DNA from 4 places in the Vallitalea longa genome. Region 2 is predicted to be linked to each of the others. Evidence: predicted binding sites of a transcription regulator. Region 2 holds the regulator's gene; each other region holds the start of a gene.
The links. Region 2 encodes Rex, which represses fermentation and respiration genes when NADH is low (regulators of the CRP and FNR family bind a similar motif). Its sites were predicted from a motif close to ATTGTTAANTANTTAACAAT; they were not measured.

Region 1: QMG30_RS18990 (glycerol dehydrogenase) is a predicted target of Rex. The motif match lies at 2,117-2,136, and genes of this name have one in related genera.
Region 3: serC (3-phosphoserine/phosphohydroxythreonine transaminase) is a predicted target of Rex. The motif match lies at 2,395-2,414, and genes of this name have one in related genera.
Region 4: adhE (bifunctional acetaldehyde-CoA/alcohol dehydrogenase) is a predicted target of Rex. The motif match lies at 2,695-2,714, and genes of this name have one in related genera.

What each region holds. Positions count from the first base shown of each region.
Region 1 is NZ_BRLB01000015.1:82,415-87,293, reverse strand. It holds gene QMG30_RS19000 (DUF4358 domain-containing protein) at 1-315, opposite strand, end outside; gene QMG30_RS18995 (GDSL-type esterase/lipase family protein) at 498-1,493, opposite strand; gene QMG30_RS18990 (glycerol dehydrogenase) at 2,244-3,335, shown strand; gene QMG30_RS18985 (extracellular solute-binding protein) at 3,616-4,879, shown strand, end outside.
Region 2 is NZ_BRLB01000020.1:15,865-20,743, reverse strand. It holds gene QMG30_RS20960 (NAD(P)H-hydrate dehydratase) at 1-723, opposite strand, end outside; gene acpS (holo-ACP synthase) at 748-1,113, opposite strand; gene QMG30_RS20950 (coiled-coil domain-containing protein) at 1,110-1,724, opposite strand; gene QMG30_RS20945 (redox-sensing transcriptional repressor Rex) at 1,946-2,578, opposite strand; gene QMG30_RS20940 (helix-turn-helix domain-containing protein) at 2,912-3,307, opposite strand; gene abc-f (ribosomal protection-like ABC-F family protein) at 3,527-4,879, shown strand, end outside.
Region 3 is NZ_BRLB01000014.1:25,071-29,949, reverse strand. It holds gene QMG30_RS18145 (phosphoglycerate dehydrogenase) at 1-1,120, opposite strand, end outside; gene serC (3-phosphoserine/phosphohydroxythreonine transaminase) at 1,157-2,239, opposite strand; gene QMG30_RS18135 (GNAT family N-acetyltransferase) at 2,823-3,371, opposite strand; gene ilvB (biosynthetic-type acetolactate synthase large subunit) at 3,397-4,879, opposite strand, start outside.
Region 4 is NZ_BRLB01000008.1:168,238-173,116, reverse strand. It holds gene adhE (bifunctional acetaldehyde-CoA/alcohol dehydrogenase) at 1-2,598, opposite strand, end outside; gene QMG30_RS13960 (HD-GYP domain-containing protein) at 3,574-4,635, shown strand.

The DNA of each region.
Region 1 (4,879 bases), on a different contig from region 2:
TTCTATTCGTTCTTCACAAGCTTTGTATGCTTTATCTGCATCTTCTTTGTCTTCAAGCTCAAAGACTGCAATTTCTTCAGCTGTTGCACCACTGCTTACATATACTTCTGATGCTACTGCATAATCTATTTGATATATGGTTTGTATACTACTATCATCAATTTTGGTTAAATCATCTACAAATTCGATTTTTTCGTTCAGATTAGTAGCCAAATCACTTATATCAAGTGTTACTTCTTTGTCGTCATTTTTACATCCTACAAATGCAAATAAGCTGATTATAATAGCAAATAAGATACAATAATTTTTTTTCATGATATTAATCTCCTCTTTAAGTTAGTTAAGTACATTTTATAAGTACTTAGTTAATTTTATATTAAAATTTATATTGATAAATAACTCAAACTTTCCACATTTAATATAATGCAGGCAATAGGTTAGTTTTTTATTATGCAACGCTTAATTAAATAGGAAAGATGAGTAAATAATATAAAAAATTACTTGATTTTTTCTGTGGTATGTGTAGTTAAGTATTCAACCCATTTTTCGCAATATGGTTTTTTTAGGTGAATTCCATCTACTGCAGCATCATCGTATAGACAACCATTTTTATCCATTACTGATTCTGCAACATTAACATAGTACACTTGCTTTTCTTCTGCCATCTTAGCGATACGAGTGTTATATTCTGCTATTTTAGAGTTCTTGACATAGCTATGTGTAGAGGACAATTTTGCAGTAACTGGTAAAATTGATTGTATATATATAATTGCATCGGGGTGAGATTCTTTGACAGCATCAACGATCTCTTCATATTTTTCTATAAATGTGTCAGTTGAAACCCATCCTGTTTCATTAATACCTAACATGATATATATTTTCTTGAATTCAGCTTTTTTAATTGCATCAATTACAGTTATTTTAGTACCGTTATCATTTATATAAGGTTTAGTGAAGATTGTGTTAACCATTAAGCCTTTATGTGTATATGATGTTGATTTAGAAGGATGGGAATATAGCATAACCCCTTCTGTTCTAGAATTACCTATAAATACAGCATCATCAAAATAGGTTTCTTCTACAGCATCACTTGCTGGTACTGGTTCAGAAAAATTATATCCATCGATAATCTTTGCTGTAGCTTCTGTATTAGTTGACTCACTGTTGTTTGATTCAGTTTCATTGGTAGTACCAGTTTGTTTAGTTGGTTCATTACTTCCTTGAGCATTTTCAGTGATGTTTTCTTTGTTTCCATCATTATTATTTTCAGTTGCGGTTGCATTGTTTCCATTCTCTACATTTTTTTCATTATTGTCAGTTTCCGAAAGTGTAGGAGTTTTTGTATGTGGATTGAAGATGTTTTTTATATCTTTTTTAAATAGCACCAGTATTAATACAGTGATTAATACTATCAACATTATTATCCTACGTACTCTTCTTTTTTTTCTTTCCTTTATGTAACTTGGTCTTCTCGTATTTGAATAATTATTCATCTTTTTTCCTCTCTCATCATAATCCAGTATAGATATTTTTGTCAATAATTAGTTGTTGTACATTCTCCCAATATTTATATAATTTATTATTCAAATTTCTTTATATATTTCTTTTTTTTCTATAAAACATTCCTTAATTTGCATTATACAGTTTTCTTATATGATAAATGGCCGGCTTCTCATATATAAGACTGTTTGAGTAGGTAAAAAGTTTAAAAAAATTATTTTTTTTACAACTGTAAGCAATACTCGGAAAACGTAAGAAAATGATTATTTAAGAATGTAGCAAGATAAGAATAAATATAAGATATTCTAGTTATCTACATAATTATTATTGTAAAAAAGATATTATATATAAATATTATAGAGCTTTTATTATTTACATTAAATTACGCTAATAAAATTTTGATGCTTTATATAAAAAAATTAATTTAATTGTCATTTATTGAGAGTTGTTATTGTACACTATCTTATTATATATTAAAAACTCGAAATATCATATTAAAATATAATTAAAATTTATTAAAAAAATATTACTTAATATGTAATAAATTACAATGAAAATATTATTGGTAAATTATGGCCGAAATGATGCTTTTGTATGTATAATAAATTTCAAAATATTGGTTAAAATATCAACAACTGAAACAATTAACATCAAAAAAATATATAATGTTTTCGCTATAACTACAATCCCATTTTTATTAAATTAAGTTGATTAGCAATAATAATTATAAGGAGAAATGAATTATGAAAAAAGTACTTATATCACCACTGAAATATCTACAAGGTAATAGTGAATTATCTAATCTAGGTATTTATGTTAGAGATTTTGGATACAATGCGCTTCTTGTAGCATCATCAGACGATGAGAAAAGAGTTGAACAGCAATTAGTTGAAGCTAATAAGAAAGAGAATTTCAATATGATTCATGGTGATTTTAAAGAAGAGTGTACCAAAAAAGAAATTGAGAGATTAAGAAGAAAAAGTGTCGAGAATGATTGTGATGTAATCGTTGGATTAGGAGGTGGTAAAGCTCTAGATACAGCCAAAGCAGTAGCTCATTTTGAGAATAAACCAGTAATTATAATTCCCACTATAGCATCGTCAGATGCACCTTGTAGCTCTTTAGCAGTAGTCTATACAGAAAACGGTGAATTCGAAGAATACATTTTCTTTAAGAAAAATCCAGACTTGGTTTTAGTTGATACAGGAATAATTGCAAAAGCTCCTAGTAGATTTTTAGTTGCGGGGATGGGTGATGCTCTATCAACATATTTTGAGGCAAGATCATGTAGAGAAGCATATGCTAATAATATTCCAGGGGGTAAAAGTACTCTAGCTGCTTTAGCTGTTGCAGAATTATGTTATGAGACTCTTTTGTCCGATTCATTGAAAGCATTGGCTGCATGTGATAATAATGTAGTAACACCTGCTTTGGAGAACATAATTGAATCTAATATACTATTAAGCGGATTAGGGTTTGAAAGCAGTGGATTGGCAGCGGCTCATGCTATTCACAATGGATTGACAGCGCTAGAAGAGACACATAATTATTTCCATGGGGAAAAGGTTGCTTTTGGTGTTATTGTACATTTAGTGTTAGAAAATGCACCTATAGAAGAATTGAACACTGTACTTTCTTATTGTAAATCGATTGGATTACCTGTAAGCTTAAGAGATTTAGGGGTAGAGGAAATAACAAGAGAGAAAATAATGAAAGTTGCTGAGTTAGCTTGTGCAGAAGGTGAAACAATTTATAATATGCCTTTTGATATCACTGTTGAGGGCGTTTATGGAGCAATTATTGCCGCTCATCAACTTGGTCTTAACGTAAAATAGGAAAGAAACAATATAATTTTACTATACAATATGCTGTCTTATACAGCATATTTTTTTGTGCAAAAGAAAAGTCATATAAGAAATTGTGCATGTTAGACAAAAAAAATACTCAGCCAACAGATATATTAATTAATTTGTTAAAACTATTGACGTGTCTGATAAAAAGTGATAATATACAAGTGTGAAATAAATATACAATAATTTTTAAAAATATATGAAATATATTTTCAAAACTTTATTTCACTGAAACACAAAATCGTATAATTAGGAGGATGTTTTTATGAAAAAATTTATATCGCTATTATTAGTGGTAACTATGGTTATGACTTTATTATGTGCTTGTGGGAAAAAGAATACAGATAATGATATTGTGGATTCTTCAAAGACACAAAAAGAAACAGAAGATCAAACAAATAATGAAGCGGATAAACAAAAAGAAGATCCTGTAAAAATTAGAATCTACTATTCTGATAACGCAACGTTGCCATTTAGAGAAGACTGGTTAACTGTAAAAGAAGCAGAAAAAATGTTCAATGTGGAATTTGATTGGGAAGTCATCCCAATAGCAGATTATCAAACAAAAGTATCACTTGCATTAAATACAGGAACTAATACACCAGATGTAATCCTATATCAATCAACAAAAGGTGAAAATGCTTCACTTGCGCTAAATGGTGCTCTAGTTCCAATTAGTGATTACTCAGATTTCACACCTAACTTTAATGAACTAGTAAAAGATTTCGGACTACAAGATACTGTTGATGAGTTGAATTTAGCTGATGGAAAACGTTATTATCTACCTAGTCTCTATGACATTCCTTTTTATGATGGTGGTCTTATTCTAAGAGAAGATTTCTTAGAGGCAGAAGGAATAAATGCGCCAAAGACATTTGATGATCTATATGGAATATTGAAAGCATATAAAGAAAAGAATCCTGAATCATATCCACTTACTATATTAGCAGGTCCACGTGTACTTTATCGTATGACAATGCCTTCATTCGGAGTAAGTCTAGGTAAAAACGGATCATCAGGAACTAATACACTTAGCTGGGATTATGATAAAGAGGAATATTTCTCAGGTGCAATAAGTGATGGATACAAAGAATACATAGGTTACTTGGCAAAATTATATAGAGAAGGTTTACTTGATCCAGAAATGGCAGATCCAATCAATGGAGACATATGGTCTCAAAAAATGGCTACAGGAAAATCAATGGCTACATATGCATATTATGACCAAATAGGCGGATTAGAAGGTTCAACAGAAATTGATGGTTATAAATTACAGATGTATCCATCACTAGAAGGTTCTGCTGGTGCTCATCACCAACCTAAGAGCAGTACTGGTTCAGGTATCATGTTCCCAGCAAAGACTGCTAAACGCGATGATTTTGAAAGAATTGTAAGAACGATAGATAAAGTTTTTTATTCAGAAGAAGGAGCAAAACTTTGGTGCTTAGGTGTTGAAGGTGTAACTTATACTGAAGAAAATGGTGAAATAAAATATGCAGATGAACTTGTTAATTCAGAAGAAGGTGTTT
Region 2 (4,879 bases):
AACCCTATTAGGCATAAAATGTTTCGCCAAATTATCATCCATTATTGATGTATTTGATTTTATTCTCTCAACCGACACATATGGGATACCTATATCTCCAACTACCAGTTCACCTACATTACTCGCACCAGGATATAATAACAGCCCTAATTTTGGCAAACAGAACGTTACTGTTTTATCAGCATCAACAGCAATGCCTAAGACATGTCCGTCATCTGCATTTATACCAGAAGGTATATCAACAGCTATTTTATAAGCATTGGTATGATTTATCGCATCAATGGCTTCATAATATCTATCTGTAACTTCTCTGGATAAACCAGTTCCGAAAATAGCATCATAGATAACATCACAACCATTTACTAAAGTCACGAAATCATTCATCTCTTCTTGGCTATTATATTCATGTATATCAATATTAAGCTTCTTGGCAACATCATAATTTATCTTGGCATCACCTTTTATTTTATTAGAATCACCTATTACAGCTATTGATACATTTATATGGTTACAGCTCAATATTCTTCCAATCGCAAGTCCATCCCCACCATTATTGCCTATACCACAACAGATAACAACTTTTCTACTTTCCCTTATGGTACTTATAGTTTCACTGACAACAGACATAGCAGCATTTTCCATTAACACAATACCTGGAATACCTAGTTCTTGTATTGTATATCTATCGATTTCTCTCATTTCACTACTACTGACAACTTTCATACTATGACATCTCCTTTTTCTTATCTACTCACCTAAGGCTGTAGCAATAACATATTCCTTAGAATGAGATATAGAAACATGTATTCTGGAAATATTAAGCTTTTCAGCTAGACTTCTAGCATTATTATATAGAATCACATAAGGTTTACCCATATCATCACGTAGAACTTCAATATCCGCAAGAGAAAAATCAACAAATCCTGTACCAAGAACTTTTGAAACAGCTTCTTTCGTAGCAAAATTACCAGCTATCGTCTCAGGTCTAAGATTTCTATCTTCAAACAATCTGTTTTCATTCAATGTAAAGTATTTTTCTAGGAATCTTTCATTTTGGATAGCTTTTTCTATTCTGCTTATCTCTATGATATCGTTACCAATCCCTTTTATCATTTACTTCCTCCCAGATATTTCTTATCATATAATTCAATGATTTCATACCCGACTAAATCATGCATATAAGAATATAATCTATCATATTCTTCCTTAGCTTCTGTTTTTCTTACTGCCTTTTCTTTTAATTCTTCCCTAACTTTGTTAATCCATTCTTGTAATTCATCCAGTTCATTTTTAGTATTGAACATACGCATATAACAATCCTGCATAGTATATTCCAATAATTCTTTATTAGTGATTTGAATCTCTTTTGGTAGGGTTTCCATTCTCTCTTCCATTTTATCTAATTTAACTTTAATATCACTAATGTACTTTTTACTTTTTTTCATTTCATTTATAGCAGTATCGTCTTCATCTTCTATGGCTTCTTTCATATTATCAACAATATCTACCATCATCTTCTTTTTGAGTAAAGAATATTCTTTTAGATCATTAGTCAATTGACCTTGTTCACCAACTAATTTATTGAGTTTTTTTTCTAGATCTGATATTTTTTTTGATTTTCTGTTATTACAAAATAGCTCATGCCATCTATTATCCAAAGTTAATATATGGACTTTTTTTTCTATATTTATTGGTTTCTCAATCTTCTGTTTAGAAAAAAACATATATTCACGTCCTCATTATTTATATGTAGTAAAATAATATCTACTTAACTTGTCTTATTAGTTAAAATATAAAGATAGTAGTGTTAAATAAAAATCAACCTATACTAATTATATCGTAACAAATCATTATATTCTATAGCACAATATAATTAAAAGGTACCCAAAATATGAGTACCTAATACCTCTAAGAATAGTTATAAATCTACAAAAATAACAAGTTTTTATATTGTTTCTTTTATATTGTATGAAAGGGTCATCAAACTATCTAATAGATGAACATTTTCTACAACAACATTTTTATTAGTTAATTTTAAGTCTATGGGAGCAAAATTCCATATACCTTTTATTCCGTAATTAACTAAATCATTAGCAACCTTAGGTGCTTTTTGTTTAGGTAGAGTAAGAATCGCTAAATCAATCCTATTCACTTTAATAAATTCTTCTAACTCATCTAGATCTTTAATCTCAATACCCCTTACAGTAATACCAACAAGTCTTGGATTCACATCAAAAAGTCCTTTGACTTCAAAACCTCTTTTATCAAAATTAGTATAGTTAGCAAGTGCTTGACCTAAATTACCCGCTCCAACAATAATCGTGTTGTATTTATTTTCTAAACCAAGTATTTTACCTATAGCGTTGTATAGATATTCAACATTGTAACCATAGCCTTGTTGCCCAAAGCCGCCAAAATTATTTAAATCTTGTCTTATCTGTGAAGCTGTTACACCCATTCTATGGCTTAATTCTTTAGAGGAAATTCTTACAACATCATTTTCCAATAAGTCTCCTAAGTATCTGTAGTATTTTGGTAATCTTTTGATTACCGCTGTTGATATTTTCTTTTGTATCATATAATCAATCCCCAATCCTTTGATACTATTTTGGAACTTTTATAAAAATAATTATATATGTTTGTTAAATCTATGTCAAATAATGAATTACTGTTTTTCCCATATTGTTTATAGGTTATTACAATAAATATTATCTACCCAACCATTGTATTTAGTAGATATTCACACAACATTCACTATATGTCTATTGCATACAATAGTTTTTCTGTAGATTATCATATATTATTTTATATTTAGAAGCTTTTTATAGTAGATATGACTTATAAAATATTTTAATGTCCTTAAATTTATACATCTTTCCTATATCTAGTATAAAAGCTCTAAAATAGTTAATTATAAGAGTTCCTTACCTAAATAGTTATTAATAGCATCTTTAGTTTTTTTTGTATAGTTTGCATCAGTATATAAAATTCTTTGAATTGTCCTTTGAGATAAATTAGCTTCTTTGGCGAGATCTTTAATGGTTATCTTATTTTCAACCATAAAATTACCTAGCTCTTTCCTTTTTATCTCATCTTTTTTGTATTGCCTGTTATAAAAATATGTTGTATTAACTTTTGAACTAATCTGACCTAATTTTCTTTTACGTTGATAATCAAGGCATTTTTCACACTGTTTAACACCTCTAATAAGTGATTCTTGCGATAAAGGCTTCCCACATCTTATACACTGCTTTCTCTCCACACGAGCTTTTCTCAATTTCTTCATATAACCTGCATTACGACTCAAGTCATCATCCCCTTTAGAAAAGTTCTTTTATCATATATATGTTGTCCAAAAGAATTTTATTCTTATGTAAATAAAATAAACTAGTAAGATAAAATAAACTAAACTTTTATTATCATCTATATACTAACCAAAATAACGTAATATTAACCTATAAACTTTTCAAAACCAATGATTAATGGTATCATAGTATGGTAATTTTATTATTTATAGGAGGTAACTATGATTTTATCATGTAAAAATATATGCAAAGCATTTGTAACGAACACAGTACTAGATAATATAAGTTTTTGGTTAGAAAAAGGAGATAAAGCTGCTATAGTAGGTATTAACGGAGCTGGTAAATCAACACTATTTAAAATTATAACAAATGAACTAGAAGCAGATTCAGGACAAGTTATAATTAACAGCATGACTAAACTTGGGTATCTATCACAAAATAGTTCTTTATCTTCAGAAAAAACCATATACGATGAAATGCTCCTTACATGCAAAGATATCATTGATATGGAAAACACCCTAAGAGATTTAGAAATCAAAATGTCTCAGCTTAGTCATGATAGTGAAGCCATGGATTCATTAATGAAATCATATTCTAATCTTCAGCATACATTTGAAATCAATAACGGATATAGCTATAAAAGTAATATAAAGGGTGTCTTGAAAGGACTTGGTTTTTGCGAAGAAGACTTTTCTGCTAACATATCCACTTTATCAGGTGGACAAAAAACAAGAGTAGCTCTTGCAAAAATACTTCTCGAAAAACCTGATATATTACTTTTAGATGAACCGACTAACCATTTGGATATTAAAGCATGTGAATGGCTGGAAGGCTTTTTGTGCAATTATCAAGGTACAGTTATAATTATTTCTCATGACCGTTATTTTCTAGATAAAATAGTAAATAAAGTGATTGAGATAGAAAATACTCACTCACAAATATATAACGGTAATTACAGTTTCTATATAAAACATAAGTCAATAAATGAAGATATACAAACCAAACATTATATAGAGCAACAAAAAGAAATTAGAAGGCAACAAGAAGTTATCCGTGAACTTAGGTCTCATGGTAGAGACAAACTCATAAAACGAGCTCAAAGTCGCGAAAAACAGCTTCAAAAAATTAACATGATCGATAAACCATCATATGTAAATGATAGTATGCATCTTAAATTATCACCTAGAACAATTAGCGGAAACGACGTCCTTACTGCAACAGATATATCAAAGTCCTTTGATAACAAGCATCTTTTTTCGAATCTCGTTTTTCAGATCAAAAGAGGTGAAAAAGTTGCGCTGATTGGAGATAACGGTACAGGAAAAACAACTTTGTTCCGTATAATATCTCATCAACTAAAACAAGATACTGGTGATATATCCTTAGGAGCTAAAGTACAAATTGGTTATTATGATCAAGAACATGCTACCCTAAATCAAAATAATACTTTGATTGAAGAAATTTCAGATGCATATCCTAATATGACTTCCGGACACATACGTAATACACTAGCAGCATTTTTATTTACAGGTGAAGATGTATTCAAAAGAATATCAAGTTTGAGCGGAGGAGAA
Region 3 (4,879 bases), on a different contig from region 2:
ATTCATCCACAATCTCACTTGTAATCTTGCTTTCTACATCAATCAAAGTATATGCCCAATCTTTTTTGCTTTTATTGATCATATCAATGATGTTAATATTTTTTGATGCCAAAGCAGTTGTAATATTACTAACCATATATGGAATATTTTTATGATTTACTGCGATTCTTGATGTTGCATGACATACTCCCATATTACATTCAGGATAATTGACTGAATTAGTTATATTACCATTTTCAATATAATCTTTTACTTCATTAACCGCCATAACAGCACAATTGATTTCTGATTCAGGTGTTGATGCTCCAAGATGAGGTATGCATATAACATTCTTCATGTTGAGAACTTTATCATATGGGAAATCAGTTATGTATCTAGCGATCTTACCAGATTCTAATGCTTTTTCCAATGAACTATCATCACATAAACCAGCTCTAGAGAAATTGAGTAATCTTACTCCATCTTTCATTAAAGAGATATTTTCATCATTAATCATACCTTTTGTATTATCCATAAGAGGTACATGTATACTGATGTAATCTGAATTCATGAATAAATCATCAAGAGTATCTGATTTTTTGATATTATGATCTAGTTCCCAAGCGGACTCAACTGATATGAATGGATCATATCCTAATACTTTCATACCTAGAGCTTCTGCTGCATTAGCAACCAAAACACCAATAGCACCTAATCCTATTACACCCAAAGTTTTGCCTTTGATTTCAGGTCCAACAAAATTAGACTTACCAGCTTCCACGAGTTTCGGTACTTCATCACCTTTATCCTTTAAAGTCTTAGCCCAATCAATAGCTCCAACAATATTTCTTGATGCTAACAATAGACCTGCCATAACCAATTCTTTGACTGCATTAGCATTAGCACCTGGCGTATTAAATACTACTATACCTTTTTCTGAACATTTATCGATTGGTATATTATTAACACCTGCACCTGCACGTCCAACAGCTTCTAAACTACTAGGCAATTCCATATCATGCATTTTATAGCTTCTTAGCAATATACCGTTAACGTCTTTATCATCAACTATTTCAAATCTGTCACTAAATAATTCAAGGCCTTCTTTTGCAATATTATTGAGAGTCTTAATCTTGTACATTGTATTCAGTCCCTTCCTATTATAATAGATAAAAATTTATTTATTATCATCTTCAAATTTTTTCATAAACTCAACTAATTTCTTAACACCTTCAACAGGCATTGCATTGTAAATACTAGCTCTCATACCACCAACAGTTCTATGGCCTTTTAAGTTAACCATACCTTGTTCTGCTGCTTCTTTTATGAATTTAGCATTAAGTTCATCTGTAGGTAAAACAAATGGAATGTTCATTAATGAACGATCTTCTTTTACTACTGTTCCTTTGAATAATTCACTACTATCAAGATAATCATAGATTAATTTTGATTTCTCTTCATTTCTTTTTTGGATAGCTTTGATTCCACCTATATTTTTAACCCACTCGAAAACCATTCCAGCTACATATATACTGTAGGTTGGAGGTGTGTTAAACATGGAACCTTTATCTGAATGTGTTTTATATTGAAGCATTGTAGGTGTAATGTCCATGCTATCACCAATTAGATCTTCTCTAATAATAACAACTGTAACACCAGCTGGTCCCATATTTTTCTGTGCACCAGCATAAATAACTCCATATTTGCTTACGTCAACTTCTTCAGATAATATATTTGATGACATATCAGCTACGATAGGTACATCTCCAGTATCAGGTAATTCATTGAATTTGGTTCCATAAATTGTATTGTTGGATGTTATATGAAAATAATCTGCATCTTTTGTAAAGCTATCTTTATCAAGTTTTGGAATATATGTAAAAGTTTTGTCTTCTGATGAAGCTACAACATTAACTTCACCATATTTTTTAGCTTCTGCTATAGCCTTCTTAGACCAAGCACCTGTATTGACATAATCTGCTTTTTTGGTACCGTTGAATAGATTAAGTGGTATCATAGCAAATTGTGTTGAAGCTCCGCCTTGTAGAAATAGCACTTTATAATTATCTGGTATATTCATGATTTCCCTAAATGTCTTCTCTGCTGTATCTATGATGTTTTGATATGCTGGGGATCTATGACTCATCTCCATAACTGACATTCCCGTATTATCATAATTAGTCATTTCTTTAGAAGCTTTTTCAAGCACTTCTAAAGGAAGCATAGATGGTCCTGCTGAAAAATTGAAAACTCTGTTCATTTTTTATCACTCCAAATCGAAATTTTTATATGTAACATATTCAACTATTTATTTCATTGTCTTTGCAAGACAAACATCATTGTCTGTCTTCAAACAAAATATTCAAACTATTTCATTTATAATGATATAATATATTCATTAAATAATGTTAATTGTTTGTTAAAAAAATGATAAACTCATAAATCTAATATTTTATAGTTTAATATGTTAATGCACTAAATATAATATATTATAAAAAGCTTAACTAGTCAAGAAAAAATACCTTCACAAAGCTAAAAATTTATGGTATTATAGTAAATTTCTTATTATATAATAATTATTTTTCTGCAATATTATAACTATAACATATTTTTTAATATTTGTTAAATATTTATCAGCTCTTAAAAAACGGCTAACACATTTTTTGACTTTTACTTTTCTAATATCGTTAATATCCATTTGCCTACGACTATCTTGTACTATTTGTTATTTTATGAAATATTTCTCATGCGATAACCCTAACTCTAAAAAGCAAAAAACTTTTCTAAACCAACAGTAATACTGTCTATATTAGAAAAGTTTAATCTGTAACTTCATTAATATACTACTCTAGAAATAAAATCATATAGTATTCGTCGGCATAAGTTCCATCACTGTATTTTAATGCATGTTTTTTAGTTCCATATTTCTCAAAACCAAATTTTTCATACATTGAAATAGCTCTGCTATTTTCAGTAACAACTTCTAGCTCCAGTTGTTCAACACCTTTTTCTTTACACCAATTGATACATTCATTCATCAGTAATCTACCAATACCCTTGCTCCAATATTTTTTTCTAACGGAAATACCCATTGCAGCTCTATGAAGATATCTTTTATTATTTGTAACAATCCCTACTGAGCAATTGGCTACGATTGTACCGTCTATTTCCCCAATAAACAATATATTATTATCAGCATTCATCATACCCTTAATAAATTCTTTTTCTTGCTCCAATGTGAAACAAAATTCACCGGGCTCACGTGCCAAGAATTTTGTTTCATCATCAACTGTCTTTAGTAAGTCAATTAAACCTTGAGCATCATCTTCTGATACATTACGTATAATAAGTTTCTGACCATCTTTCAAGACATTCTCGTTATATACTTCCATAAAATTTCCCCCATTTAAAATGCTATTATTCAACAATTACATCTTCAATAGGTTTTCCTGGTGCAACCATAGGAAAAACTTTGTCATCTTTATCAATAACACAATTAATGATTACAGGTTTTGTTTCATCAATAGCTTTTCTGAAAACATCTTCTACCTGATCTTTATCCGTAATATCATATCCTACAGCTCCCATAGATTCCGCTAACTTAACATAGTCCAAATCTTGATTTAGAGTAGTGAATGAATATCTTTCTCCATAGAATAATGTCTGCCATTGTCTAACCATACCAAGAACTCCATTATTGATGACTAAGACGATTATTTTAATATTGTGTCTAACAGCCGTTAGTAGTTCATTGAAATTCATGCGAAAACTTCCATCACCTGCAATATTTACAACTATCTTATCAGGATTACCTACTTTAGCTCCGATACAAGCTCCAAATCCGTAACCCATAGTTCCAAGACCACCAGAAGTTAAGAACTTTCTAGGTTCTGAAAACTTATAGTATTGTCCAGCCCACATCTGATGCTGACCTACTTCTGTTGTGATAATTGCTTGACCATTAGTGATTTCATCTAATTTTTCAATTGCATATTGAGCACTAAGACAACCTTCAGGATATTTTAGTGGATATTTTTCTTTCAAATACTTTATTTCATTAAGCCAAACAGTATGATTTTGATTCTCTAGATTATCATTTAATTTTTGTAATACTTTCTTGATATCACCTATTACAGAATGATGAGTCAATATATTCTTATTAACTTCTGCTGGATCAACATCTATCTGAAGTACCCTAGCTCCATTGGCAAATTTATCAGGTTTTCCAATTACTCTATCACTAAACCTAGCTCCAACTACTATAAGTAGATCACAAGATGTTACACCTAGATTACTGGCTTTTGAACCATGCATTCCAATCATGCCTGTATATAGTTTATCTGTTGTTGGAAATCCCCCTATTCCCATCAAACTACATGTAACAGGTGCTTGAACTTTATTAGCGAATTCTTCTAATTCTTTAGAGGCTTCTGAAATTATAACTCCTCCACCAGCATAAATATATGGCTTTTGAGAATTATTAATTAACTCTAAAGCTTTTTCAATAGATTCAGTTGTAATATCTTTGGAACATCTTCCTACTTTCTTAGGTTCTTTCTTTTCATATTCCCACATATTCGCTGTTACATCTTTCGGTATATCAATAAGAACTGGACCTGGACGACCTTCTTTAGCTGTATAAAAAGCTTCTCTTATGATATCAGCCAAATCTTTTACATCTTTTACAATATAATTATGTTTCGTAATAGGCATTGTCACTCCAGTTATATCAACTTCTTGAAAACTATCTCTTCCTAATAAAGAGACAGGAACATTACCTGTAATAGCAACCATTGGTACGGAATCCATGTAAGCAGTAGCTATTCCTGTAACTAAATTAGTTGCACCTGGTCCAGAAGTAGCTACAACAACTCCAACTTTACCAGTTGATCTTGCATAG
Region 4 (4,879 bases), on a different contig from region 2:
TTTTTTATATAAATCAACAAGTTCCTTTACTAAAGGTAATCTTGGATTAGCTGTTGTACATTGATCTTCAAAAGCTCTATCTGCTAGATAATCAACTCTATTTAAGAATTCTTTTTCATCTACTCCAAAGTCTTTTATTGTAGTTTTTACATTAAGTTCTTTCATAAGTTTTCTAACTGCGTTAGCTAATGATTTAACTCCTTCTTCTGGTGTTTTACAAGGTAAACCAAGATGTTTAGCTACTTCAGCATATTTTTCTGGTGCTATAAATTTCTCATATTTAGGGAATGAAGCAAATTTACTTGGTGTAGTGCTTCCATTATATTCAATTATGAATGGTAATAATAATGCGTTAGCTGCACCATGAGGTATATGGAATTCTCCACCTAATTTATGAGCTAATGAGTGGTTTACACCTAGGAATGCATTTGTAAATGCCATACCAGCCATACATGAAGCGTTATGCATCTTTTCTCTAGCTACAGCATCATTACCATTTTTGTAAGCTCTTGGTAAATATTCAAATACTAATTCTGCGGCTTTTAATGCAAGTGCATCAGTGTAATCAGAAGCTAGAACAGAGACATAAGCTTCTAATGCATGTGTCAATACATCGAGACCAGTGTTTGCAGTTACACCAGCAGGTACTGACATAACGAAATCTGGATCTATTATTGCAACATCTGGTGTTAATTCATAATCTGCAAGAGGGTATTTAATACCTTTTTCTTTATCAGTAATAACAGCGAATGAAGTTACTTCTGAACCTGTACCGGATGTTGTAGGTATTGCAACAAACTTAGATTTAACACCCATTGGTGGGAACTTGTAAATACGTTTCCTAATATCCATGAATTTAAGTGCCATATCACTGAAATTAGCTTCTGGATGTTCGTAGAATAACCACATTCCTTTTGCAGCATCCATTGCTGAACCACCACCTAAAGCAATAATTACATCAGGATCGAATTTTTCCATCATTTCAGCACCTTTTTTAACTGTTTCAATAGATGGATCAGGTTCTACCTCAGTAAATAGTTCACAGTGAATATTATCATTTCTATTTCTAAGATGATAAAGTATTTTATCAACATATCCGAATTTAACCATATATGGGTCAGTTACAATAAAAGCTTTTGTTATATTAGGCATTTTACTTAAATATTGTACTGCACCTGGTTCAAAGTATATTTTTTCAGGAATTTTAAACCATTGCATATTCACTCTTCTATTCGCCACTCTTTTCTTATTAATTAGATTAACTGCTGTAACATTTGATGTTGTTGAGTTTTTACCGTAAGAACCACAACCTAATGTAAGTGATGGCATGTTTGTATTATATATATCACCAATTGCTCCGTGAGTAGAAGGAGAGTTAATGATAATACGTCCTGTCTTCAATCTTGAAGAGAATTGTTTAATTACTTCGTCATCATTTGAATGAATAACTGATGAGTGACCAAGACCACCTATCTCTACCATCTTTTCACATAACTCAATTCCTTCTTTTGCATTTTTGGCTTTTATAATAGCTAATACAGGAGATAATTTTTCTTTTGATAATGGATATTCATGTCCGACTCCATCTATTTCACAACATAAGATTTTTGTATCTTCTGGTATATTTATATTAGCGAGTTTTGCTATCTCGTAAGGTGATTTACCAACTATTGCTGGATTAACAGCGCCTTTTTCAAGGTTAATAACAACACCTTCTAGTCGTTTAGTTTCTTCTTTTGTAGAGAAATAACAATTTTGTTGTTTCATATAATCTGTAACTTGTTTGTATACAGGTTCTTCAATGATTGCTCCTTGTTCAGATGCACAAATCATACCGTTATCAAAAGCTTTAGATAGAATTAAATCTGTAGAAGCTCTTTTAACATCAGCAGTTTTTTCTATGAAGCAAGGTACGTTACCAGGTCCTACACCAAGAGCAGGTTTACCTGTTGAATAAGCTGATTTAACCATTCCAGATCCACCTGTAGCAAGAACTAAAGCAACTCCAGGATGATTCATTAATGTATTAGTTGCTTCTAATGATGGAGTTTCTATCCATTGGATACAGTTTTCTGGTGCACCAGCTTTAATAGCTGCATCTCTAACTATTCTTGCTGCCTCAGAAGAACATTTTTGAGCTGATGGATGGAAAGCGAAAATAATAGGATTTCTTGTTTTTGCTGAGATTATTGCTTTAAATAATGTAGTTGAAGTTGGATTAGTGACAGGTGTTACACCAGCAACAACACCAACTGGTTCAGCAACTTCCATATAATCTTCTTCTTTATTATTACTAATGATTCCTACTGTTTTTTCATATTTAATACTATGGTAAATATATTCTGTAGCAAAAATATTTTTTGTTATTTTGTCTTCATATACTCCTCTGCCAGTTTCATCGACAGCTAATTTTGCTAGATACATGTGTTTATCTAATCCTGCAAGTGACATTTCTTTAACAATGTTATCTACTGTTTCTTGATCGAGTTTTAAGTATTCATCTAATGCTACTGTAGCCTTTTCTACTAATTCATCAATCATTTTTGGTACATTAATACTTGGTTTTTCACTAGTTTTAGTTACTTTTGTGTTTGCCATACTTTAACCTCCTAAATAAATTCATATATTAGTTTTCCCTATTTTGATATTATAATGCGATTTGAGTCGCGTTATTAAATTGATTTTCAATGTTTAAACGTTAAATAATTAACAATGTATTTCAAAAAAATATTACACTGATATAATAACAATTTGATAATCTTTTGTCAATATCAAATAAAAATTTTAACAAAACATAGTGTACATTTTAACTATAAATACAGTATACACATAGGCATTTTGCACATATAAAATAATTATATTTATGTAATGTATATAAATTAATGCTATTGCATTATAATATATAGATGCATTTTGATTTACATAAACTATAAAATATATTTAAAAATAGTTAAATTTATAACAATTATATGCTATTAAGAAAACTCTTTGATAACTAAACTATTGTAAAGAGTAATATTAATTTTATTAAGTATGGATTTAAAAATTAGATAAAAATAAAAGACATAATATTATTAAAAAATGTAATAATTGAATATTATTTTTGACATGTTTTTATATATTATAGGTTTATCATATATAATCAAAAAGTGGGAAAGAGAGGTAAAAAGCTTAAGAAATAAGAACTATTTTATATACAAAAAGTAAACTATAATTAACGAAATAGGTATTAATTCCTAATATAAAAATAACCTGCGTTTCAGGGGGGGAATAAAACGCAGGTTGAGGGGGGTATTAGATGATGTACCATATTTATTGAGGCTTATTTCCTAAACCAAAATCCTCATAAATCAAACATTGTAAATAAATGGTACATTAATAATGATTTCCATAATAAGTCTTTTTATTCATTTATTTCAATTTTAATTGAAGATACTATAAAAAAATGATATGATTATATCAACTGTAAAGATCGATTTTATTAATATTGAATTTGTTATACTTAAATTATGATTTTATTGATTTTTATAGGTAAATAATAAAAGAGTTTAGCTGTTTTATAGGTGGGATTTAATGAGAAGAGTGATGATAGACAATTTAAAAGGTAACGAAAGAGTAGCACGGCCTGTTTATTCTTTAAATGGTAGCTTTCTTTTATCTAAAGGGATTCATATTAAGAAATCTTATATAATCCGATTAAAAGAGCTAGGAGTAAATTATATATATATAGAAGATGAATTGTCAGAAGGTGTCGAATTAAAAGATTTTATAGAAGAAAAGACACGAGAAAACTGTAAAAAGGAAGTTAAAAAAGTTCTAGAAAACTATAGTACTCAAGGGCATTTAGAATTAACGAATATTGTTTCAGCCGCGCAAGATATAGTTGAAGATGTGTTATCGCAAAGGAATATAATTGTTAATTTAGTAGATATCAGACGGAAAGACGAATATACATATGCACATTCAGTTAACGTTTGTGCTTTGGCGGTATTATTGTCAATCAAGTTGGGCATTAACAAAAACAGAGTAAGAGATATAGCCATAGGAGCTCTGTTACATGATCTAGGTAAGGTTCTTATACCGGAAGAAATTCTAAATAAACCAGGTAAACTTAATGTAAAAGAATTTGAAATTGTAAAGCAACATGTAATTTATGGATATGAAGCTATATGCGAAGCATCATGGATAAGTTCTATATCAAAAGTTATTATACTGACACATCATGAAAATATTGACGGTTCTGGATATCCCTTTGGGTGGAGTGGAAATAAAATTAATAGTGCAACTAAAATTATTACAATATGTAATGTTTTTGATTCTATGGTGACAGAAAAACCTTATAGAGAGGCATACAAAATATATGAGGTCATTGAATATCTTGTTGCTAACAAAGGAAGATTATTTGATGAACATTTGGTAGATGAATTCATTAAATATATTGCTGTGTATCCTTCTGGAATGGGTATTATAACTAATGAAGGTAAAAAGGGAATTGTTTTAAGACAAAATAATGGTTTTCCAGCAAGACCTGTAATAAGAGTTTTAGAAGACGAAGATGGAAAATATGACGAATGGGTAGAAGTTGATCTACTTGAGAATAAAAAAGTTTTTATTGTAGATACTTATGAAATATAGATTGATTTTTTAGTTGAAAAGAGACATAATATATATTATAATAAATTAAATAGTGATTAGTACCATGATGGAAGCTAAGATTAAGGTAGTTTTTTCAGAGAGTCAGGATTGGTGAGAACTGACAGAACGAAATAATCCCTCCACTTCCTTAGTACCTAACGAAGAGTTAGAGGTTGGTAGCCTTTATATTACTAACAAAGAGATTGCAGTAACATGCAATAATTTGGGTGGCAACGCGGATATC